Regions from separate parts of the Cytobacillus oceanisediminis genome, predicted to be linked through region 1. Evidence: riboswitches for the same ligand, from Rfam matches in the RefSeq annotation. Region 1 holds a riboswitch; each other region holds the start of a gene.
What was found. Region 1 has a riboswitch for cobalamin ahead of IRB79_RS02455 (ABC transporter substrate-binding protein). Riboswitches for the same ligand answer to the same signal wherever they lie in the genome.

Region 1 (7,972 bases):
GAAAGAAAAGGCTGATTACTACACTGGCACCAAAAAAGCCGTACTCCTCGCCAATGACGCTAAAAATAAAATCAGTATGGGCATCAGGCACATACACCTGTCTGTCAGTAAACCCTTTTCCGGATATTAATCCTGAGCCGATTGCGAGCATGGAGTTATACAGCTGCATTCCGGCTCCCTGCTTGTGATTAACCGGGTCAAGCCAGGAATAAATTCTACTGAACTGATAGGGGTCTATCCCAAGGTACTTCTCCAAAATCTCCGGTGCTATGATCACCAGATAAAGAACGGTTCCTGCGAAGGCGCCCAGGATACCATAAATCGGAACAAGGATTTTCCAGGTGATTCCGGAAACCAGGATGATTCCTGTTAATATGGCGATGAGGACAAGGGCGGTACCCAGGTCTTCAATAATAATCAATCCTAATGGAGGCAATGTGGCTGCCCCTAATTTGATTAGAAGGAAAAAGTCCGTGCCTGCGGTCTTAGCCTGATATTTCAGATGGTGGTCAGCGATTATTTTGCTGAGGGCAATGATAAGGAATACCTTAACAAACTCTGAAGGCTGCACAGAACCAAGTCCAGGAATGATATACCACAATGTAGCCCCTTTGCGCTCTGGTGCAATGCTTTCCGGTGCAATGAATAACCCGACAAGCAATAGGATGCCTAAACCATAAAGCAGCCAAGTGAGCCTCCGGATTTGCTCGCTGTCAAAATACATGACTATCGCTACAATCACGGCTCCAACAATATAATTTTTAATTTGTGAAATGACAAAATTCCCTTCATATTGATTGGAGGATTGTCCGCTGTAAATAGCGATGCAGCTGATGAGGAAAAATAGCAGCAGAAGAAAGCATAACGTCCAATCGAATCGGTCTGAGAATCTATTATTCTGGTTCATCTGTATACACCTGGTTTCTTTACCTTTTTACATTTTTATCCTAACAAAGAAAAATAACCCTTACAATGGAGAAACAGATTTCATTTTTTCTCTGCATGTAGTTAGACGAATGAATCAGCATGATAGTTTCCTGTATTTTCAAAAAAACCGGGCATTCTGCTATTTAAAATTTTTTCTCATCAGCAAAGATATTTTCATTCATTTTTGCTACAATAGGAGAATAAAATACTGGATGTTTTGACAGGCAGTTTCAAAAAGAAGCTGTCTTTTTAATAATTTGTGGAGGCGCTTGCGCTATTCTTAACTGTCTAGCCCAGCGCTTTTCTTTGAAAACACCAATTTGGGTAACGGTTCGGAGGTTTCGTCATTGAAAAGAAGGAATCATGCTATTCGTGATCTCATCTACATCCATCTTAATGAACAGGATCAGTATGTGATGACTTATGGAATTGAGTTTGCAGAGTTTGCCCAAACTCTTTCAGATTCTATTAATAATCTGCTGTTGTTAAAGCATCGTTTTGAACATGGGGACTTTAATACTCACACGATGTTCGATTATGTCTCAAGGGACAAGCTGGGCAGGCTGGTTGAGGATGATGTATACGGCTATGGCGATTTTTGCTGGATCGACTTCGAGGAAGAGGAAGCGGTAAATGAGCTTCCCGGCCAGACAATTGCTGAACTTCTTTATCTCGGCCATGTCAAAGAACATCTTAAACCGCCTTTTTACAATTATCTGAGCAATCGATATGTGTACCTTGCCCATGATGATGGCTGGTTTAACCGCACATATTATCGCGATCTGAACGATTTTTACCGTATGCTTGGGGAAGTAATCCCCGGTAAAATGGGACAGATGAAAGTCGAAAAAACGCTCCTTGGCATTAAAAAGAAAAAGACGTATCCTCCAATTACCAGAGATGTCCTGCTTTCCTTAAAGTCTCTTATGAAAGAAGGAGCGGTCCTTTCCATCAAGGATATCGAACAGAATCGGGTCCGGATAGAAATTCCTATTTGGATTATTGGTGATTTTGCGAATATGGATGATATGTATGATGAGTATGAAGCCATTGTGAAAGAGCCATGTGAGGCGAAGGTTGTGTTCGATAAGAAAACAAGAGAATGGAAAATATACTCGCGTTAGAATTCTGAACTTTTTTACAACATTCAGCAAATTTCTCTTACTTTTTCTGCGGGATGGTGTATAATCGGAGGTAGAAAATTTTATATCCGCATAGAACAGGTGTCTTCCCAAAAGGGTTTTAAAAGCAGGCTCTTTTGAAGACTTAATAGGGAAGCTGGTGAAATTCCAGCGCGGTCCCGCCACTGTAAATGGAAGCTGTCTGCAAATCCACTGTACATGAATGTATGGGAAGGAGCAGAACGCATTGACCATGAGCCAGGAGACCTGCCTGATTCTTAAGCACCCATAAACCTACGAGGATAGGGAGGTGTTTGGTCCGGCCATCCTTTCTGCACTAATTGATAAATGACCATACCAACATCTCCTTGCCGTTCGAGGAGATGTTTTTTTATTTTAAAGGTGGTGACAGGCACCACCCGAATTTTGTCGAAAGTTCTAGGAGGATTGCTGAGTATGAGAAAGTTTTATGCATTTTTATTAACGATGCTTCTGGCTGCAGGAGTGCTTGCAGGCTGCGGAGAGAGTGCTGAACAGCCTAAAGAAGAGAAAAAAGTTGAGGAAGGGCAGAATGCCGGCGGAGAAGCGACTGCATTTCCTGTAACGATAAAGGATGCTCTTGATAATGAAATCGTCATTGAGTCCAAGCCTGAAAGAATCGTGTCTATGATTCCAAGCAATACCGAAATTGCCTTTGAATTGGGGCTTGGAGAAGAAGTTGTCGGAGTCTCCGATTTTGATAACTACCCGCCCGAAGCTACAGAAAAAGAAAAGATTGGCGGCATGGAATTTAATGTCGAGAAAATCATCTCTTTAAACCCGGATCTTGTCCTTGCGCACGCTTCAAGCGCACATAATTCAGAAGCAGGCCTTCAGCAATTAAGGGATGCAGGTGTGACCGTCCTTGTTGTCAATGATGCGAAGAGCTTTGATCAGGTTTTTGAATCCATTGAAATGGTTGGAACCGCAGCGGGGGAGAAAGATAAAGCAGAGCAGCTCGTTTCAGACATGAAGAGCAAGCTCGAGGAAATTAAAACAAAAGCTCAGGGCATAAAAGAAGAAGACCGCAAATCGGTATTCGTGGAAGTTTCACCTGCTCCTGAAATCTATACGGCTGGTACAAAAACATTTATGGACGAAATGTTAAGTGCCATTAATGCAGAAAATATCATTACAGAAGAAGGATGGCCTAAGATGGATCCGGAAGCGATTATCGAACGGAATCCGGATGTAATCATCACAACTCATGGCTATTACACTGAAGATGCTGTTGGCAATGTAATGAGCAGGGATGGCTGGCAGGATATAACCGCAGTGAAAAATAAGCAGGTTGCCGATGTTGATTCCGATATGGTAACCCGCTCTGGCCCTCGTATTATTGAAGGAGTCGAGGAACTTGCAAAAGCAGTATATCCGGACGTATTTAAATAATAAATTTTTAGCTTATATAACAGCAGCAGCTTTCCTGCTTTGTGCCATGCTGATGGGGATTTCAATTGGAACAGTGTCTGTTCACCCCATGACGATTTTCAGAGTATTAAGCGCTGAGATTTTTCCTTTTATTTCATTGGGAAACACGGATGCTATGCATTCAAATATCATTATGAATATTCGCCTGCCGCGCGTATTGCTGGCTGGCTTAGTAGGGGCGTCTCTTGCAATTGCGGGAGCCGCCTTTCAAGGTTTATTAAGAAACCCGCTGGCAGATCCATATACAATTGGAGTTTCTTCCGGGGCTTCACTCGGTGCTGTTTTAACATTGTTCTTAGGATTATCCATTCCGTTTGCAGGAATGTTTACACTGCCTTTATTCAGCATCTTATTTTCCTTTTTAACCATTTTTGCCGTTTTACTATTTGCCAGAAATATTGAAAGATCCATGAAAGTGGAAACGATTATTTTAACAGGCATCATCTTCAGTTCTTTTCTTGGCGCCCTAATTTCTCTGATGATTGCCCTGACTGGAGAGGAGCTTAGACAGATTATTGGCTGGCTTCTTGGCAGTGTATCTATGAGAGGCTGGGCGTATATTAATATTATCCTTCCGTTTTTTGTGATAGGTGCCCTCCTTCTTTTAGTGAACAGCAAGGAGCTTAATGCCATGAGTTTCGGAGAAGAAAAGGCCCAGCATATAGGGGTGGACGTTCAGAAGAGAAAAATGATGGTCCTGATAGCGGGTTCCATCTTAACGGGTGCAGCTGTTGCTGTGTCTGGAACGATAGGATTTGTCGGGCTTGTGATCCCTCATCTGACCAGGCTGTTATGGGGACCGGATCATAGGCACCTATTGCCGCTATCCATTCTGATGGGTGCAGGTTTTCTTATTATTGCCGATCTGGTTTCACGGACGATCATTGCACCTACCGAGCTTCCAATCGGTGTGATTACAGCGATAATCGGCGCGCCTACGTTTGCCATTATTTTAATTAAAAGAAAGAATAAACTTTGAACTTCGATAACTGTCCAGCGCAAGCGTACACCCATTCAAGGGGGAGCACCAAGGGGAAAGCTTCCTTGGATTATCTTCGCAGGAACAAGCGGTTTTTACTTGTTCCGAAGGCATATCTCAGTTCAGAAAGAAGTGGTTAATCATGCTAAGCGTTCAGCAAGTTACTGGCGGATATGCCGGTGCACCGGTTGTGAATAATATCAGTTTTGAAGTGGAAAAAGGGGAGCTTTTCGGAATATTGGGGCCGAATGGAAGCGGCAAGACCACGATTCTGAAAATGCTGAGCGGCATTCTGCCTCATAAGTCAGGAGATATACTGATCAAAGGAAAGAACCTTTCACAGTATACACCGAAAGAGCTTGCAAAAATTATTGCTGTTCTGCCGCAGCACTCCTCTCAGGCCTTTTCTTATACCGTAAAGGAAACGGTTTCCCTCGGCCGGTATGCCCATCAAAAGGGGTGGTTCCAGAGCTGGTCCAGCAAAGATGAAGAAGCGGTCAATCGGGTCATGGAGCAGACAGGCATTTCCCGTTTTCAGGATTATGATATTCAGCAATTATCCGGCGGTGAAAGACAGAGGGTGTTTTTAGCTCAGGCCCTTGCCCAGGAGCCGGAAATATTATTGCTGGATGAGCCGACTAACCATCTTGATTTATCTTATCAAAAAGAATTGCTTGATCTCCTTTCTGTATGGTCAAAGGACTGCGGGCTGACGGTCATTTCCATTTTTCATGATTTGAATTTGGCCGGCCTGTATTGTGACCGCCTATTGCTGCTGGAGAATGGCGAAGTCAATATTAACCACGTTCCCAATGAGGTTTTAAAAGAAGGCAGGATACGTGAGGTCTATAGGACGAAGATTGAGAAGCTTCCGCATCCAAGAGTCCCGGCCCCTCAGATGGTGTTGGTGCCCGAACGCTCTCAGGCGGAAAGCCAATCAGTGAATCGAATTGATCGATCCAGTCTTGAGGTAAAGGAAAACTTACTTGTCCTTCGCTCCCCATTTCCGCTGAAAACCATGTCATCAGGTGTAACCGGATCGGGCACCGGCTGGAATCGCATATTTCTTAACCGGCATGTGAGCAAGAATTATGATTGCAGTGATCATAGAGCAGAGATGGCGGATTTTGTCCGGGAGATCGGCTTTGAACCCGGGGAAACCGTGGGGATGATGACCGCTGTATATGTTGAGGATCATAGCAGCAAATTTTACGAAGAAGGAACCTTCTCTGTATATGTGGTCGTGACAGCAGGTGTCGGCAATGCTGTTGATGCCTCGAAAAGTGAAGCACATTCTTATCATCTGACTCCGGGTACAATCAATACATGGGTTTTCGTTAATGGCAATCTGACAGAGGAAGCCTTTATTCAATGCATTATGACTGCAACCGAGGCAAAGACAAGAGCCTTATATGATCAGAAAGTAAAGGATGCAGTCACAGGGACGATAGCGACCGGAACATCGACAGACAGCATTATGATTGCGGCCACACAGCAGGGAGAAAACCTGGAGTATGCGGGTACCATTACACCGCTTGGCAAAGTGATCGGAAAAGGTGTCTACGAATGTACTGTTGAGGCGATAAAAAAATCGCAAAGAAGGATAAAGAGATGATTTTATATCACCTGATCGCTTTAACCTTTGCCTGCATCATAGATAAGCTGATAGGAGACCCGCCAAACTGGCCGCATCCGGTCAGATGGATGGGAGCCCTGATACATAAACTTGAACAAGTTCTTAATAAAGGCCGCTTTAGAAAATTAAAAGGGATCATCATGCTATTTATAGTCCTGCTGGCAGCAGGAGGTATAACTTATTTAATCATATGGCTCTTCTATGAAATTCACCCGGTTGCCGGTATTCTGGCAGATGGGATTCTTATCTTCACAGCCATTGCACAAAAGAGTTTAAAAGACGCAGCACTGGAGGTCTATGAGCCTCTGGCAAAAGGAGATGTGGAAGAAGCAAGATTAAAGCTTTCATACATTGTCGGCAGGGATACAGATCGATTGGATGAGCCAGGCATTGTCAGGGCTGCCGTGGAGACAGTGGCTGAAAACACCAGTGATGGCATTACAGCTCCATTATTTTGGGCCATGATTGGCGGTGCTCCGCTGGCCCTTATCTACCGGGCCATTAATACATGCGATTCGATGGTTGGCCATAGAAATGATAGATATATGGATTTTGGATGGGCATCCGCCAAAGTGGATGATATCGCGAACTGGATCCCGAGCCGGCTGACATCGGTTTGCATCATGCTCACACAAAAGCCGGAACATTCTCCATATGAGGAAGCATGGGGAATCCTTTTAAGAGATGCACCAAAGCACCCGAGCCCAAATAGCGGCTGGGGCGAAGCAGCTGTTGCAGCCCTTCTGGGGGTTCAGCTGGGAGGAATCAATTTTTATAAGGGTGTAATCTCAAACCGTGCAACGATGGGAAAGCCAATGGTGCTGCTTGAAAAAGAACATATTATAAAAAGCATTTCGATCATGAACAAGACGGTTTTCTTATTCTTGCTTTTATTATGGACAGGAGGGGTGTTCCTTGATTTGGCCTTCACATGGATCTAATCCGCAATATTTATATGAAGCGATTGATAAGCAAATGCCTGAGGAGCGGATTGATTTCAGTGCCAATATCAATCCCCTTGGCCCTCCCCGCGAATTAAAAGAAAGGTGGGGAAGTCTATTCCAATATATTAGCGATTATCCGGATCCCCATTCTTCTCTATTAAAAAGCAAATTGGCGGATGCAGAGGGAATAAAAGAAACACAGATTCTGATAGGAAATGGAGGCGCAGAGCTAATCACCCTGATTGGCCGGATGATAGCCGGAAAAAGGGTGCTGATTATTCAGCCGGCTTTTTCGGAATATGAAGAGGCCTGCCGCGTTAATCATAGTACGGTGTCCTATCATCAGCTGGAGCCTGGAGACTGGGATCTGAATATGGAAGCGCTATCTGAAAAGCTAAAAGTCGCGGAGGTTGTTTTCTTCTGCAACCCGAATAACCCGACAGGTATTTTTTACCCATCTTCAATTGTGGGGAAATTGATTAAGAAGTGTCATATCCACAGCTGCCTGCTTATTATGGATGAAGCTTTTTATGACTTTGCCTGCGACTATCAATCTATTGTTCCTTTCATAGGAAAGGATTCGAATGTTGTGGTGCTGCGCTCCATGACAAAGATGTTTTCGATACCGGGCCTGCGCCTTGGATACATGATGGCAAGTGAGAGGTTAATTGAAAGAGCGGCTGCTCTGAAACCGCACTGGAGCGTGAATGCTCTTGCTTTAAAAGCAGGAGAATGGTGTCTGGACAGCAAAGAGCATGTCAGGCTGACAAAGAATTTGATCCGGCAGGAGAGAGAGAGGCTGGTTCAATTTTATCAGCAATTGGATTTTGAGGTTTCTCCTTCTTCCGTTAATTTCTATTTGTTAAGAGATCCGAAACTTGATGTGCAGCTGCCT
Region 2 (7,972 bases), 2.6 Mb from region 1:
TCATCCGGAATTCCCAGGGAGGCACGCTCCACTGGCTCACGCTGCTTTAATATCACAACATTCAATGGAAAAAATGACGATTGCTCCATTTCGTCCAAGGTGAAAAAGCGGCAGCGCTCATCTTCCCCCTGCAGATTTTCAGCAACAAAGGCATCATACTCCGTCATGCCGAACTTCTTTAAATACGTTGCAATGGCCTGCGGTGAATTCTTCTCATCTGTTAAAATAGCAATCTTTTTCCGCCCGTCGATTCTTTGGGCAAAGCCTTTAATAGAACGGCCGTGCAGGCTGACAATATACGCATCCTGCCAGCTCTCCTGCATTCTTGAAAAAGCCAGCTGAACAGAGCTTGTATAAGGATAAATCTCCAATGGAAGCTTTTTTGCCAATACACTGCCAAGCCCATAAAACAGAGGATCACCCGACACCAAAATAACCGTATTGCGTGTTTCCTGCTGCAAATCAGCTGTTAACGCCGACAAGCCGCCTTTGATTACTTTTTTCTCTCCAGTAAATTCCGGGAAAAATTGCAAATGCCGTTCCCCGCCGACCAGGACATCACATTCATAAATCCAGTCTATGTATGGGGGGAGCAATCCTTCTGCGCCATTATCCCCGATACCAATCATCTTCATCCAATTTGTCAATATTCTCAGCCTTTCCTAGACAGCTTCCCTTCATGGCATACAGAGTTGTCGATACTTTGATCTTCTCGTTCATATGATTGAGTGCATAATAGCAGCAGTTTCGGCAAAGGGCTTCAAAGAATTCTTCGTTTTCATGAAGGATTTCACCCACCTGTGAAGCCGTATTTGCCTGTAAAATGTCCTGCTGAATTTCCTCACTGACTCCCACTTTATTGGCCATACCTGCTAAAAACTCGAAACTGACTGGTGCACTTTTCGAGTGCACCATCATGACTCCCTGTGCAACCTTTGAGAATTTCCCCATCATCCCTACAAGAGAGACTTTGGGAATCTTCTTCCTTGCTATATTCTTCAAAGTAAAACCGACAAAGTCGCCCATTTCGATAAAGGCTTCTTCCGGCAAATGCGGATACTGCTTCATGGCAAATTTTTCACTGCGTCCGCCTGTTGTAATGACTAAATGATCACATCCTGCTTCTTTTGCGACATTGATCGCCTGAGCGATACTTGCCATATAGGCTGAACTGGAAAATGGCACCACCGTTCCCCGTGTACCTAAAATCGAGATGCCTCCGATAATGCCTAATCGGCCATTCAATGTTTTTTCTGCTATTTCTACACCGTCCGGAACCGAAATGACCACCTCAATGCCGCGAGTTACTTTATATTTGTCCATTGCTTCCTGGACGACACCATGGATCATTTTACGGGGCACAGGGTTGATCGCTGCTTGCCCTACCGCTACTGGCAGCCCTGCTTTCGTGACCCGTCCTACACCGATCCCGCCATCTAAATGGATGCCTTCTTTTTTGGCATATGTGACCGTACTTTGAATTCGTGCCTGATGTGTGGCGTCCGGGTCGTCCCCTGCATCTTTGATCGTTTCGCACATGACCCGGCCATCTGACCGATCAAAAGCCGTCACTTTAAAAGTGGCATACTGGCCAACCGGCAGATAAATCGTAACTTCATTTGGCACCTCTCCGGTCACAAGTGCCTGCAGTGCTGCCTTTGTCATGGCTGCTGCACAGGCACCTGTCGTATAGCCGTGCCGCATTTGGGATGGATCTTTTTTATTTCGCTGCTTTTGCCCGTTCATCCGCCATAATCGAAATGGCATTCAGCGCAGCGACCGTCACTGTACTGCCACCCTTTCTCCCTGCATTCGTAATAAATGGGATCCCTTCAAGCACGGCCAGCTCGGCTTTGGACTCTGCCGCTGATACAAAGCCGACTGGCATGCCAATAATTAAGTCAGGTTTTGCGAGGCCTTCTTTAATTAGACGAATCAATTCAAGCAATGCTGTTGGCGCATTGCCGATGGCATAGATTCCTCCTTCGTGCAGACTCGTTGCTTTTTGCATGGAAATGATCGCACGTGTTGTTCCCTGAGACTTTGCTTCTTTTGAAACATCTTCATCCGCAATATAACAATGCAGGTCCCCGCCATGCTTCTGGAATCGCTTGCGTCCTGACCCGCTTTCAATCATCTGTACATCTGCCACGACATGACGGCCCGCTAAAATGGATTGAATCCCTGCTTCAATGGCATCTGGAGTGAAAATCATGCTTCTTCCCAGCTCGAAATCTGCAGAGGCATGGATGACACGCCGAACCACCAGCCACTGCTCGTCTGTAAATGGATGTTCGCCCATCTCCTCTTTAATAATCGCAAAGCTGTGATCATAAATTTTATCCGGATCTACCGTTAACGGTACAAAGGTTGTATTAAAGTTCATGTTTGCCATGTGTAAAGCCCTCCCAATTTTTGAGTCACTTCTTCGAAAGAAGTGCAAAAGTTTTCATACACGAGCGGCGGCCGCTTAATCAAAATAACAGGAATCCCCAGTTCCAGAGCAGCTGTCATTTTCTCATCCACCGACCCCACCTTGCCGCTTTCTTTAGTAATCATCAGTGTCACATCGTATTGCTCACATAGAGCTTTGTTTAATGATTCGGAAAATGGTCCCTGGATCGCAATAATGTCCTTTTGCTTAACGCCAAGCTTATGGCATTTTTCCATGTTTCCCATGTTTGGGAGCATCCTGCATACAAGCCGGATATCATCCTGCATCAAATAGTTTGTGAAGATTTCCAGCGTTTTGCTGCCGGTTGTCAGCATGATCGTCCCTTTATGCGATTGAGCCAATTTCGCTGCTTCCTCATAACTTTCAGCTTCAGTTATGAGCGGTGAGGTAAACTGTTCATTTGGCCTTTCGTAGCGTATGTAAGGAATGCTGCATGCTTTGGCTGCTGACATTGCCGTTTTTGACGCTTCTTCCGCATAGGGATGGCTCGCATCAATCACAGTGGTCATCTCTTGCATCTGAATCAGTTCAATCATGTCATTTTCTGACAGCCGCCCCACTTTATAAGAAATGCCTTCAGCTTTCAAGCTGTCCGCTGCCGATTCAGTGACAACGGTTGCCAACAAGGAATAACCTTGATTTTTCAATTGAACAGCTAATGCTCTCGCATCACTTGTGCCTGCTAAAAATAAAATCATGAGATCCTCCTAATCCCCGCATGGTGCCGGCTCGACTTCGATCCTGGAGCTCATATCCTGATAGGTAAAATACTGAATTTTTTTCACCCGCTTAAAATATTTAAAAAGCCGTTCATTTGGATGCGCATTTTCTTTGTATTCTTCTATAATCTCTTTTAATAACGGCACCAGATGATCGGGCTCAATTCCCTCTGCCACCGGCTGGGCAGCATGAGCTGTCCGGCCAACCGGCTTTGCCCCGATAAATAAATCAAACTTCTTCTTGCGGTAAACAATGCCGATATCATCAAATACGGCCCGATAACAGGCCATACCGCAGCCATTAAAGCCAATATGCAATTCCTTTGGAAGCTTTAAGCCCCCCAGTTCAGCTGCAATTTCCTCTGCATACGGAATGGATTCTGCTTTCTCCCCGTAGCAAAAATCGCAGGCTTTTACATTTAAAACATCCCCTACTGGCATGACTGTCAGATGGTTTTGTTCGAGTTTTTCCACAATCGATTGAGGCTGATCTGTTGGAACCTTGATTAATAAACGGTGATCCGGTGTATATTCCATGGTGCCTTTCTCGCCAACAGCTTCTGCCAATACACGCATTTGGTCAGCTGTAATAAATTTATTGGCAACACCAGGCGAAACCGCAAATTCAAATATATCTTCGATTGGCTGCTGCACCAAATGTGTTTGGTCAATCTCCGATTTCGTCACCATCGATAATGCCTTAAAAGCCATATCCAGTGAGCTGGCTGCTTGTTTTTTGCTTTCAATCTGCTCGTAGCCTGCCTGTGCTTCCCCGGTTTCCTGATTTAATGCCCATGGCTCCGCTTCCTTTTTTAAACGCTGATGCGGCTTTAAGCTTTGCTTCTCTTCGCCAAGCGTATACTTTCTCTGATATCCGCGAGGCGTAATGATCTTGTTGTCATAAAAGAAAGTAGAGGAATTCCCGATCACGACTGTTGTCAGCATGCCTATATCGTGATCAAGCATTTCCGCCAGAGTAGTCAGAATGACATTCTGATTTTCGCGGTAAGCACTTTTCACAAGCCCCACTGGTGTATCAGGAGAACGATATTTTAATAGAATCCTTTGTGCCTCGACAATCTGTCGTGTCCGCCGGCCGCTTTTCGGGTTATATAAAGCAATGACAAAATCCGCCATCCCGGCTGCTTCAATGCGCTTCTCGATCACCGTCCAGGGTGTTAGATGATCGCTCAAACTGATGGTGCAGGAGTCATGCATGACAGGTGCCCCCAGTAAACTCGCACATGAATTAATCGCAGAGATGCCAGGAACAATTTCCACTTCGATTCCTTCTTCTTCCGTCCAGCCCATTTCGATCAGCACTTCATACACTAGGCCGGCCATGCCGTATACACCCGAGTCACCGCTCGATATCACGGAAACAATATGGCCAGCTTCCGCTCTTTTCACTGCATCCTGCGCACGGGATACCTCCTCAGTCATCCCTGTGCTGACAATGGAACTTGCTGTTACGAATGGCATGATCAGCTCTACGTAAGTTTTGTAGCCAATAATGCAATCACTCTGCTGCAGCGCATCCACAGCCCGTTTGGTTATATGCTCACGATCGCCCGGACCGAAGCCAACAACAAAGATTTTCCCCTTTTTCATAGGCTTACCTCCAATTAAGAAAAGCACATCGCCTTGCCTGCTGCCGTGCTGCTCGAGCAGGCGCCCTGTGCCAGACAATTCTCAAAGTTCAATGCTTCTTGCCAAATAAAAAATGCCTGCACTCCTTTTCAAAGGAATACAGGCATTTGAAATGACAGTATAAAAATAAGCATACTGAAACCCAAAAACAATTGATCATAATTGTCCCGCCTATACTTCTCCCTCCGAAAAGCAAGTGTCGTTTAAATAAGCAGGTTTCCTGACTTAAGCTTCTTCTTACTCTTACACCTTCCCGATTTCTCAGTGGTATTGTAATTTCATCAGCTTTTACAGTAGCGGGGGCTGTACTAGACTTTCACTAGTTTCCCTTTTACCTCACCAAATGTGAGCACTTATTCAAATTGATATATTAATTTTTTACTAATATAACATATAATGACCAATTTTGACATATTATTTTTTTCATAATTTTTTTAATGCTGTGTTAATGCCTTTGACATTATAAAATTCATGCCGTTTATATTGGACCATAGATACAATACCAAGAATCGGTCCAATCGCTAAACATGTAAAGACCCATTCCCAACCTACTAACCTCTGAATAATAGGGATTAGATTTATAGAAAATATAGTGATTAGGAAACCAATACACATTTGAAAAGTCAGTGCTGTTCCTACATACTCAACTTCTGAAACTTCTGAAACTGCGGCAGAAAACTGGGCAGAATCTGCGATGACAGACATTCCCCAAATGATAGAAAGGAGGAGAGTCAACCAAATATATTGACCAAAAGTAAAACCAATCAAGATACAGCAAATGGCACTGATAAACATAGAAATAATCGTTAGATTAGCTCTTCCAATTTTATCTGAGACTAGTCCACCTACTACACAACCAATTCCCCCTGCAATTCCGATTATAATAAAAGAGGATAATGCAATGAACCAAGGAGGAATCCCTGGTGAATAGCTTGTAAAACTAGCGGTCAAAAAGATAGGAATCCACGTCCACATCGCATACAATTCCCACATATGCCCAAAATAACCGTAGTTCGCAAGCATTACTGGTTTATTCGATACTACCTTTTTAATTAATTTAAAAGAGAAAGGCAATTTTTTAGTTGTTACTGGAGCATCTTTTAAAACCCAATTGACTATTATAGCTGCCAGGAGAGCCAATATTGAACTGCAAATAATCACTAATTGCCAATTTAAAGAAGAAGTGAATATAACAATAAAATGTGGCAAAGAGGACCCTAGAGTTAAGGCGGCTATTAAGATACCAACAGCAAGCCCACGTTTTTTTGGAAACCATTGTGATAAAATTTTTACAGCTGTCGGGTATACACCAGCGAGTGATACACCGGTTAATATCCTAAGCAGGATACCGAAAAAAGCCTGATCTACCAGTATAAGTAAGACATTCAATAGTGCCCCTAGAAACGCTGAAACGGCAAGAACCTTTCGGGGATTAAAACGATCTGCTATCCCAAAATATGAACTAACTAATGCACCTATTACAAAACCAATTGGGACAGAAGCAGACAGCCATGCTTCTGAGTTGGAGCTAAGGTTCCATACTTGAATTAATTCAGGGGCTATAACCGAAGCACTAAACCACAGGCTTAATGCGCATAATTCAGCTAATCCAATCCATACTAACGCTCTCCATGAACCTCGAATCATAATATCCCCCCTTTTAAATAAAGCGTAATATTATAATTATACAGAATATTTAAAACATAACTTTTTTATCCTCTTCAACATTAATTGACCTGCCAAATGATGGGCTATTCTCCTTGAGAACAATTATTTCATAATTAAATTCTCTCTTTTCTATTTTCTTCCTCACTTCCCTGCGTCTAAAAGTATCCTTTTAGTAACCTTCTCACAAAAAAGTGCGTTCTTCCATGAAAAAGATTTATTTTTTAGAATATATTCAAGATAGAGAAAATAAAAATTTTGGTTTCTTATAAAATTAAGGTGAAGCATTAAAAAAACCGGACAACCATCATGGTCATCCGGTTAATCCTGGTATTTAGTCACACCGAAACATACAAATGTCTACGATTGCTCTCATGCACCAATTTCATTATTTGAACTAACTTTATGAGTTTTTCGATTTTTGAAGTAATAGAATAGATAGCTGACAAGCAGAAATCCTATTCCAATAAGCAGTCCTGCCAGCTGAGTTGGGTCAAAGGCCAGGAATACTAGAATAGAGACACAGAATATTATACAAATCAGCGGGATGATTGGGTAGAATGGGACTTTGTATTTTAGATCCTCTACCTTTCCACCTGCTTGTATATACTTACGTCGGAACATGAATTGAGAGAGAGCGATTCCCATCCATGAGATGGTGACAGAAATACCTGCAATTGACATTAATAATACAAACACGGTTTCAGCTGCAAATACGCTTGTGAGTAATGATAAAAGGGAAAAGATCATGGTGAATACTAGAGCTGTGAACGGAACCTTTCGTTTTGAGAGTTTTCCAAAAACTCCAGGTGCCATTCCATCATGAGCCATCGCCCAAAGTAAGCGGGTCGAAGCATAAATACAAGAGTTTCCTACAGATAAAATAGCTGTTAGGATAACAAAATTCATGATATCAGGGGCAAATGGAATTCCAGCCAAGTCCATCAAGGTTACAAACGGGCTTTCTAATATCCCGAGCTCTTGTGTTGGAAAAATGGCGGATAATATAATAATAGAAGCAATATAAAAAATGATGATTCTAAAAAGGACATTTCGAATCGCACGAGGAATATTCTTTTGAGGCTCCTCGCTTTCACCGGCCGCAATTCCGATTAATTCTGATCCCTGATAGGAAAAGATGACATTCATCATCGTTACAAACACGATGGCAATTCCAGCAGGGAAAAGGCCTTTAGGAGCTAAATGTTCCATATATGGCGCCGGCCTGTCCGCAAGTGGTATGATGCCCAAGATGGCACTGAAGCCAATAATAATAAAGAAGATCACAGCTACAACTTTAATGCCGGAAAACCAATATTCCGCTTCAGCAAAGCCTCTTGTTGTTAAGGCATTGAGTGCGAACAAAAGAAGGATGAATATGGCACACCACACCCATACGGAGATATCCGGAAACCAGCGTTTCATCAATATTCCGGCAGCCGTAAATTCTACTCCAGCTGTTGTGGCTGAACCAATAAAATAC
Region 3 (7,972 bases), 1.9 Mb from region 1:
ATAGCTTGATCTATATGTTTTTGTCTGTTTGCATTCTGCCTGATGCTCCACTCCTGGTTAATATGATAGGCAGATTTGTAATACCAAATGGTCTCACTGTTAATATCAGGGGCTGTCACAGGGATCCGATAATCCTTTTTCTCTTCGGAATACTGCTTGTTGAATATAGGATCAATACTTGGGGTGCTTCCTGCAATTAAAGCAGTTGATGCATTAGGAGCAACCGCCAGCAAATAGGCATTTCGAACGCCGATTTCCCTTACCTCTTCGCTCAATGCAGCCCAGTCCATGTCTGACTCTGCCTCCAGATATCCCCGCTTTTCAAAGTAGGCACCCGTTTCCCAATCAGAGCCTTTAAAGGCTGAATAGCTTCCTTTTTCTTTTGCCAGGTTCATAGAACTTTTTATCGCTAAAAAAGCAATTTGTTCATATAGAGTGTCAGCGAATTCTTCTGCTTCTTCGCTTTCCCATGTGATTTTTTTCAGTGCAAGAAGGTGGTGCCATCCAAAAGTCCCTAGTCCAATCGCACGGTACTTTTGGTTTGTAATCTGGCCCTGCGGCACTGGAATACTATTAATATCAATAACATTATCAAGCATTCGCACCTGAATTGGCACAAGCCTTTCAAGGACTCCTTCACTTATGGCCCGTGCAAGATTGATGGATGAAAGATTGCAGACAACGAAGTCTCCTGGCTGTTTTTCGATAATAATTCTCCCATCTCTTGTATATTCTTCAACCCTCTTTGTAACACTTTGGTTTTGTACGATCTCAGTGCACAGGTTGGTACAATAAATCATCCCGCAATGTGTATTGGCATTTTTCCGATTAACTTCATCCCGGTAGAACATGAATGGTGTCCCGGTTTCAAGCTGACTTCTCATGATGGATTTCATTATCTCGATAGCAGGCACTTTTTCCCTTGATAGAATCGGGTTATCTATGCACTCTTTATATTTCTGGCGGAATGAACCTTCGCCTTCTCCTTCGTCATAAAAATCTTCCAGAGAAAAGCCCATTACCTTGCGGACTTCATGGGGATCAAATAAATACCAATACCCGCGGCTTTCCACTTTTTCCATAAACAAATCCGGAATGCAGACACCCGTGAATAAATCATGTGTTCGCTGTCTTTCATCTCCATTGTTAAGCTTTGCATCTAGAAACGAGAAGATATCTTTATGCCAGACATCCAGATAGACGCTTATAGCACCCTGCCTTTGTCCCAGCTGGTCAACACTGACGGCTGTATTATTCAGCTGCTTCATCCAGGGAATCACACCTGAAGATGCACCCTTAAATCCTTTAATATCACTGCCTCTGCTGCGGATTTTCCCCAAATACACTCCGATTCCGCCGCCATTTTTAGACAGTGATGCAATATCGGTATTGCTGTCATATATTGAATCAAGACTGTCATCAACGGTCTCAATGAAACAGCTTGAAAGCTGTCCCCAGTTTTTCCCTGCATTAGCGAGTGTTGGAGTGGCAACAGTCATATACAAACCACTCATTGCCCAGTAAGCTTCTTTAATAAGTTCAAGCCGCTTACCCTTCGGCTCCATTTTCATCAGCACCATGCTGATGATCATGAACCGCTCCTGTGGAAGCTCATAGAGATTTTTCTGTTTGTCCCTGGCAAGATATCGGTCAGCCAGCATTTTTAACCCCAAATATGTAAATAAGCGGTCATTTTCTTTCCTAATAAAATGGGCCAGCTCATTTATTTCATCCTTTGAATACAGATCTAATAAATCCTGTTCATAAATTCCCAAAGCGGTCAGCCGTTCAATTAACGTATAAAAATGTTTGTAGCAATCATCCGGCTGGCATTCTCTGTTTTTTCCAGACTCAATATAGAGCTTCTTAAGAAGCAGGCATGAAGCGGCAAAAGTCCAATCAGGCTCATCAATGCTGATAAATGATAAACAATCCAGTATAAGCTGGTCATACATTGCCTCCGCTCCCAGCTGGCTCATTTCTTCTTTCCTTTTTAATAGCTGCCCAATGCCGAGCTGTGGAAATTCTGTCTTAAGTTCTTCTAAAATTTTTATCGGTTGTATGGTTTGGACCATCTTACTTCCTCCTAAAGGCAAAATAAAAATCCGCCCGGAAAATGAGCGGATCAAACGATAGTATAATAGCAGGAAGAAATGAAAAAACGGCCATTACGCGATCGTTTCATCATCTCAATCCCCGAAGATAAGAAACTTTCGATCGCCCTGGCAGGTCTCCTGGCTTGTGCTTCACTCTACTAAAAGCCCTTCCCATACAAGCGCCATGAAGCGTTTTGTACAGTGGCATGCTTTTTTCGTCTGCACTTACAGTTGCGGGGACAGCTTCGGTTTTACACCGAATTCCCTATTAAGTCCACTTAGGACACCAATCACGATCTATATGTAGTTTTTAATCTTAAAAATATATACTATATATTGTAGACGATTCTATCATACAGAGAAATAGATTACAAATTTTTAATCGTCAATGTTCGAAAAAAGAGCAGGGGGAGATTTCCCTCTGCTCTTTTATTTCTCATTCATGATTTTCCATTTCAATATCATGAGGTACCGGCTCTGGGGTAACCCAAAAAGAATCATATGCAGCATACAATGCCATTACAAGAACGAGGTAAGCAATCGCTGCACCTGCCCATTTTTTCATTATATCAGCCCCTCCAATTAAACATTTTTTTCATTAATTTTTACTCTTTGTAATCGAAGTGCGTTTAAAACGACAGATACGGAGCTGAACGCCATTGCAGCGCCGGCAAGCCAAGGTGCAAGGAACCCTAACGCAGCTACTGGGATGCCAAGTGTATTGTATGCAAATGCCCAGAAAAGATTTTGTTTTATATTCCTTATTGTTTTTTTACTCATTAGGATGGCGTCTGCAATACTATTTAAATCCCCTCTCATTAGAGTGATATCAGCTGCTTCCATCGCAACGTCTGTACCGGTTCCGATCGCCATTCCAATATCAGCTACAGCAAGTGCAGGTGCATCGTTTATGCCATCGCCGACCATGGCGACTTTTTTTCCCTGGTTCTGAAGTTTCTTTACTTCTTCTGCCTTGCCTTCAGGTAAAACCTCTGCAATTGCAGAGTCTATGCCCACTTCCTCAGCTATTGCCTGAGCCGTACGTTTGTTATCTCCCGTAATCATAATGACTTCAATCCCCAGTTTCCTTAAGCGATTGATTGCATCTCTGGAAGTTTCCTTTATTGTATCCGCAACTGCCACGATACCTGCATATTTGCCATCAACCGCGACAAGCATTGCCGTTTTTCCATTTTCCTCAAGTGTTTCCATTTCAAGTTTGGCTGACTGGACATTAACACCGTATTTGTCCATTAATCTTCTTGTACCTATTAGAAGGTCTTTGCCTTCCACTTTTGCTTTAATTCCATACCCGGGAATAGCTTCAAATTCCTCAGGATTAAATAGCGTGATCCCTTTATCCTTTATTCCCTTTACGATCGCTTCAGCCAATGGATGCTCAGACTGTTTCTCCGCTGACCCTACAAGCTGGAGAAATGTCCTCTCTTCAATGTTGCCTTCCGTAATCACATCTGTTAAAACCGGTTTGCCATGTGTAACTGTTCCAGTTTTATCAAGAACGACTGTAGTGATTTCATGTGTGAGCTCCAAGTGCTCTCCGCCTTTAAAAAGTACCCCATATTCCGCTGCCCGGCCGGAACCTGCCATTATAGAGGTTGGCGTCGCAAGACCTAGTGCACATGGACATGCAATCACCAGCACGGCAATCAATTTTTCGAGTGCTTCTGCAAAATCTCCAGGACTTACCCATATATACCACACCAGGAATGTTACCACAGCTATAGTCACAACAATGGGAACAAATATCCCAGAGATTCTGTCTGCCATTCGCTGTATGGGTGCTTTTGAACCTTGCGCTTCTTCAACCACTTTTATAATCTGTGACAGTGCTGTATCTTTGCCAACTTTTGTGGCTTTAATTTTCAGGAAGCCATTTTTGTTAATGGTAGACCCAATAACTGTGTCGCCTGCTGTTTTATCAACAGGTACACTTTCCCCTGTCAGCATGGATTCATCCAAAGCAGACTGCCCTTCGATAATTACACCATCAACCGGAATTTTTTCACCTGGCTTTACATATATGATATCCCCAGCAATAACTTCTTCAAGGGGAATTTCAATTTCTTCCCCTTCCCTTAAGACAGTTGCTGTTTTTGCCTGCAGACCCATAAGCTTTTTAATCGCTTCAGAAGAACGTCCCTTAGCCCGTGCTTCAAACAGCTTGCCTAAGATTATTAATGTTATAAGGATGGCACTTGTTTCGTAATAGAGTTCCACCATATGTGCATTGCTGCCAATTGATAAAATTGATTGGTATAAGCTATAGAAAAAAGCAGCAGAAGTACCGAGTGCAACCAGCACATCCATATTGGCGCTCTTATTTTTTAATGCCTTATATGCCCCGGCATAAAATTGCTTTCCTATGAAAAATTGCACGGGAGCTGCAAGCGCCAGCTGCACCCACGGATTCATAAACATATCGGGAACATAAATAAATGATGTAAACTCGAAATGTCCCACCATGGACCAGAATAAAGGAATGGAAAGAATTAAAGAGAAAATAAACTTGCCTTTTTGTTTCTCAATTTCCTTTTCCCGATATCCTTCGATATCTTCGTCTTTATCCATTTTTACTTTCGCCTGATACCCTAAATTTTCCACTTTCTTTATCATGTCCTGGATGGAGATTTGTTCAGGATTGTATTCAACAGTGCCAGTTTCAAGAGCCAGATTGACCACAGCTTGTTTGACGCCTGGAAGCTTATTAAGTCCTTTTTCAATCCTTCCAGAGCAAGCAGCGCAAGTCATGCCCAGCAATTCGAACTCGGCTTTCTCCGAAACTACCGTATAACCTAAATCCTCAATTTTTTTCTCAAATGCTTCGACAGAAGTTTCCGCAGGATTATATTTGATTGCTGCTTTTTCCAAAGCAAGATTGACACTTGCTTCCTGGACGCCATCGAGCTTATTTAAGCCCTTCTCTATTCGGGACGAACAGGCTGCACATGTCATGCCTGATATTGGAAGGTGAACCTCCTTTAGGGCTGCATCACCCATAACTCCCACTCCTTTATTAAACGATGTGTCTTACACTTTATATACTATACCCCTCTACCCTATATGTCAATTAATTAAATCCAGACAAATTACCCATTTTTACAGCCCTATTTATTAAAAAAAGAGAACGTGCATTATATTCACACGTTCTTTCCCGATATATTACTCTACATCATAGCCTTGATCGTCAATTGTTTCTTTGATTTCCTCAAGTGTAACTGCTGATGAGTTAAATTGAACCTGAACCTGGCCATTATCAAGGTCAACCGCTACTTTATCTACACCATTTAGTTTGCCGACACTGCCTTCTACCGCTTTTACACAATGTCCGCATGACATTCCGCTAACTTTTAAAGTTACACTTTCCATAATAATTAAACCTCCAATTATTTTTTCATTAGTTTTTGAATAGTGACTAAAAATTCATCAAGCACTTCTTCATCGCCTTCGTGGATTCTTTCAACCACACAGCTTTTCAAATGGCCTTCAAGCAAAAGCTTTGCTACGCTATTCAAAGCAGACTGAGTTGCAGAAATTTGTGTTATTATATCGTCACAATACACGTCTCTGTCAATAAGTCCTTTTATTCCGCGTATTTGACCTTCAATCCGATTTAAACGGGTTGTCAAATTCTTTTTAACTTTTTCTGAGTGATGACTTTTTCGCTCCGATTCAATCGAACAGCAGCTTTCAGATGATAAATCCTCATTTTCCAATTCAAAAGCCATTTGATCAGCCTCCTTTATATTCATTATATTATACCCCGGTACCCTATGTAAAGGCTTGAACCCTAAAAAAATAAATTACGGATTTTTATGTACAATTTCCCTTTCATGATATTGAAAATCTCTGTTTATACTAACGGAAACACTTTATTAAAGGAGGCACCTGATGTGGAAAGAAAGCATGAAAATCTAGAAGACATGGGCAAAGATCTATATGGGATCGATAAAGATATCAGCCTGCAGTCAGTAAACTTTGCTTCTGCTGAGAATCAGTATTTAAATGAACGTACAGAAACAGAATACAATCAGGAAATATAGAGTAAAAGCCGCCAATATGGCGGCTTAGGATCATATTTACAATTCTGTCAGTTCTCCAATTTCTACCTCGGATCTTTCTTCAAGTGGACCGCGCAAATGTACCGTAGCTGTTCTTCCATCCTCATTCAGCTTGTCGATCCACACAGAAGCACCATTGTATTTTACTTCGATATCTGCTGATGATGAAAGAATTTGCTTCACACGTTTTACATCCATAAGTAACACTCTCCTCTGCTTTTTTCATTTTATTTTTTGCATGCTTGAGAAATTTATGCTTACTTTGTCAAAAAGTGAAATGAGTAAGCCTTCTGATTTTTGATCAAGGTTTTTATGGACTATGGCAACTGATTACAAATCTGCTGTTCATAACTTGCTCTGGATTAAAAGTTGTCCTATCCTTCCAATACACTGAATACAATTTGTACAAACAGGTTTTGGCAGTTAGGAGCTGTACACTTATGAGCATATTTCTAGGCTATGTATTCTTGGGTCTGTCGCTTGCAGCGCCAATCGGTCCAATCAATGCTGCACAGTTGGATAAAGGAATAAAAAATGGCTTTTTACATGCCTGGCTGGTGGGGCTGGGGGCTATGACAGCAGATGCCATATATATGGCAGCCGTTTATTTGGGGGTTGTACACTTTCTTGAGATTCCATTCATGAAAGCTTTCTTATGGTGCTTTGGATTTTTCGTCCTTGTATACACAGGAGTTGAAACCCTAATAAGTGCCGGGAAAGTCGTTTCAAGCTATAGAACCAAAGATGAATCTAAAGTTAAAGCCTTTATGTCAGGCTTTCTCATGTCATTGTCAAATCCTTTAACTATACTGTTTTGGCTTGGCATCTATGGTTCCATTCTGGCCAAAACAGCAGCCGAGTATGATAAGGCTCATGTTGTTTTATATAGCGGTGCAATTTTTACAGGGCTTCTTCTCTGGGACATAACGATGGCAGCTGTCGCCAGCAGCTTCAGAAGATTTTTAACCGAGAAGATTCTCGCTTTAATTTCCATATTATCTGGCTTATCGCTGATTGGCTTTGGGATTTATTTTGGGATGCAGGCTTATAAACTTTTGTTTTAATACATATTCCATACATTCGGACATGAAATGGTCATAAAACATTTGGCACCATTTATCTTTCCAGAGAACGGAATTGACTTTTAAAACAGACGGCAAAATGAGGATTGACTCAAAAATAATTCAGTTCTGGCACATATATGGGTGAAAGTGACGCATATTTGTATTTTCCATTAAAAAGAAGAGTTCAAATTAAGATATTTTGATTCTGTATATCATTCAAACAAACAAAAAAGAGCACCCATCAGGTGCTCTTTCATATGCCCGGCAGCGTCCTACTCTCACAGGGGGACAGCCCCCAACTACCATCGGCGCTGAGAAGCTTAACTTCCGTGTTCGGTATGGGAACGGGTGTGACCTTCTCGCTATCGCCACCGGACTATTTGGTTGAAGAAACTTCGTTCCCTCAAAACTAGATAATGCATGAAGAAGAATTGCCGAGTAATAACCAAATATGTCTTGGTTAAGTCCTCGATCGATTAGTATCAGTCAGCTCCACATGTCGCCATGCTTCCACCTCTGACCTATCAACCTGATCATCTTTCAGGGATCTTACTAGCTTGACGCTATGGGAAATCTCATCTCGAGGGGGGCTTCATGCTTAGATGCTTTCAGCACTTATCCCTTCCGCACATAGCTACCCAGCGATGCCTTTGGCAAGACAACTGGTACACCAGCGGTGCGTCCATCCCGGTCCTCTCGTACTAAGGACAGCTCCTCTCAAATTTCCTGCGCC

Region 2: another riboswitch for cobalamin. It lies ahead of cobJ (precorrin-3B C(17)-methyltransferase); the one in region 1 lies ahead of IRB79_RS02455 (ABC transporter substrate-binding protein).
Region 3: another riboswitch for cobalamin. It lies ahead of IRB79_RS19550 (ribonucleoside-diphosphate reductase subunit alpha); the one in region 1 lies ahead of IRB79_RS02455 (ABC transporter substrate-binding protein).

Annotation. Positions count from the first base shown of each region.
Region 1 is NZ_CP065511.1:468,959-476,930, forward strand. It holds gene IRB79_RS02445 (FtsW/RodA/SpoVE family cell cycle protein) at 1-907, opposite strand, end outside; gene IRB79_RS02450 (hypothetical protein) at 1,275-2,051, shown strand; cobalamin riboswitch at 2,132-2,337, shown strand; gene IRB79_RS02455 (ABC transporter substrate-binding protein) at 2,505-3,479, shown strand; gene IRB79_RS02460 (FecCD family ABC transporter permease) at 3,445-4,497, shown strand; gene IRB79_RS02465 (adenosylcobinamide amidohydrolase) at 4,640-6,112, shown strand; gene cbiB (adenosylcobinamide-phosphate synthase CbiB) at 6,109-7,074, shown strand; gene cobD (threonine-phosphate decarboxylase CobD) at 7,049-7,972, shown strand, end outside.
Region 2 is NZ_CP065511.1:3,186,072-3,194,043, forward strand. It holds gene cbiE (precorrin-6y C5,15-methyltransferase (decarboxylating) subunit CbiE) at 1-635, opposite strand, end outside; gene IRB79_RS16080 (cobalt-precorrin-5B (C(1))-methyltransferase) at 610-1,746, opposite strand; gene IRB79_RS16085 (precorrin-8X methylmutase) at 1,721-2,395, opposite strand; gene cobK (precorrin-6A reductase) at 2,383-3,153, opposite strand; gene cobJ (precorrin-3B C(17)-methyltransferase) at 3,163-4,785, opposite strand; cobalamin riboswitch at 5,018-5,196, opposite strand; gene IRB79_RS16100 (MFS transporter) at 5,248-6,471, opposite strand; gene IRB79_RS16105 (amino acid permease) at 6,862-7,972, opposite strand, start outside.
Region 3 is NZ_CP065511.1:3,912,006-3,919,977, forward strand. It holds gene IRB79_RS19550 (ribonucleoside-diphosphate reductase subunit alpha) at 1-2,075, opposite strand, end outside; cobalamin riboswitch at 2,209-2,402, opposite strand; gene IRB79_RS28070 (hypothetical protein) at 2,533-2,661, opposite strand; gene IRB79_RS19555 (heavy metal translocating P-type ATPase) at 2,679-5,114, opposite strand; gene copZ (copper chaperone CopZ) at 5,277-5,483, opposite strand; gene IRB79_RS19565 (metal-sensitive transcriptional regulator) at 5,501-5,842, opposite strand; gene IRB79_RS19570 (hypothetical protein) at 6,008-6,157, shown strand; gene IRB79_RS19575 (H-type small acid-soluble spore protein) at 6,194-6,373, opposite strand; gene IRB79_RS19580 (LysE family transporter) at 6,616-7,239, shown strand; rRNA gene rrf (5S ribosomal RNA) at 7,499-7,615, opposite strand; rRNA gene IRB79_RS19590 (23S ribosomal RNA) at 7,696-7,972, opposite strand, start outside.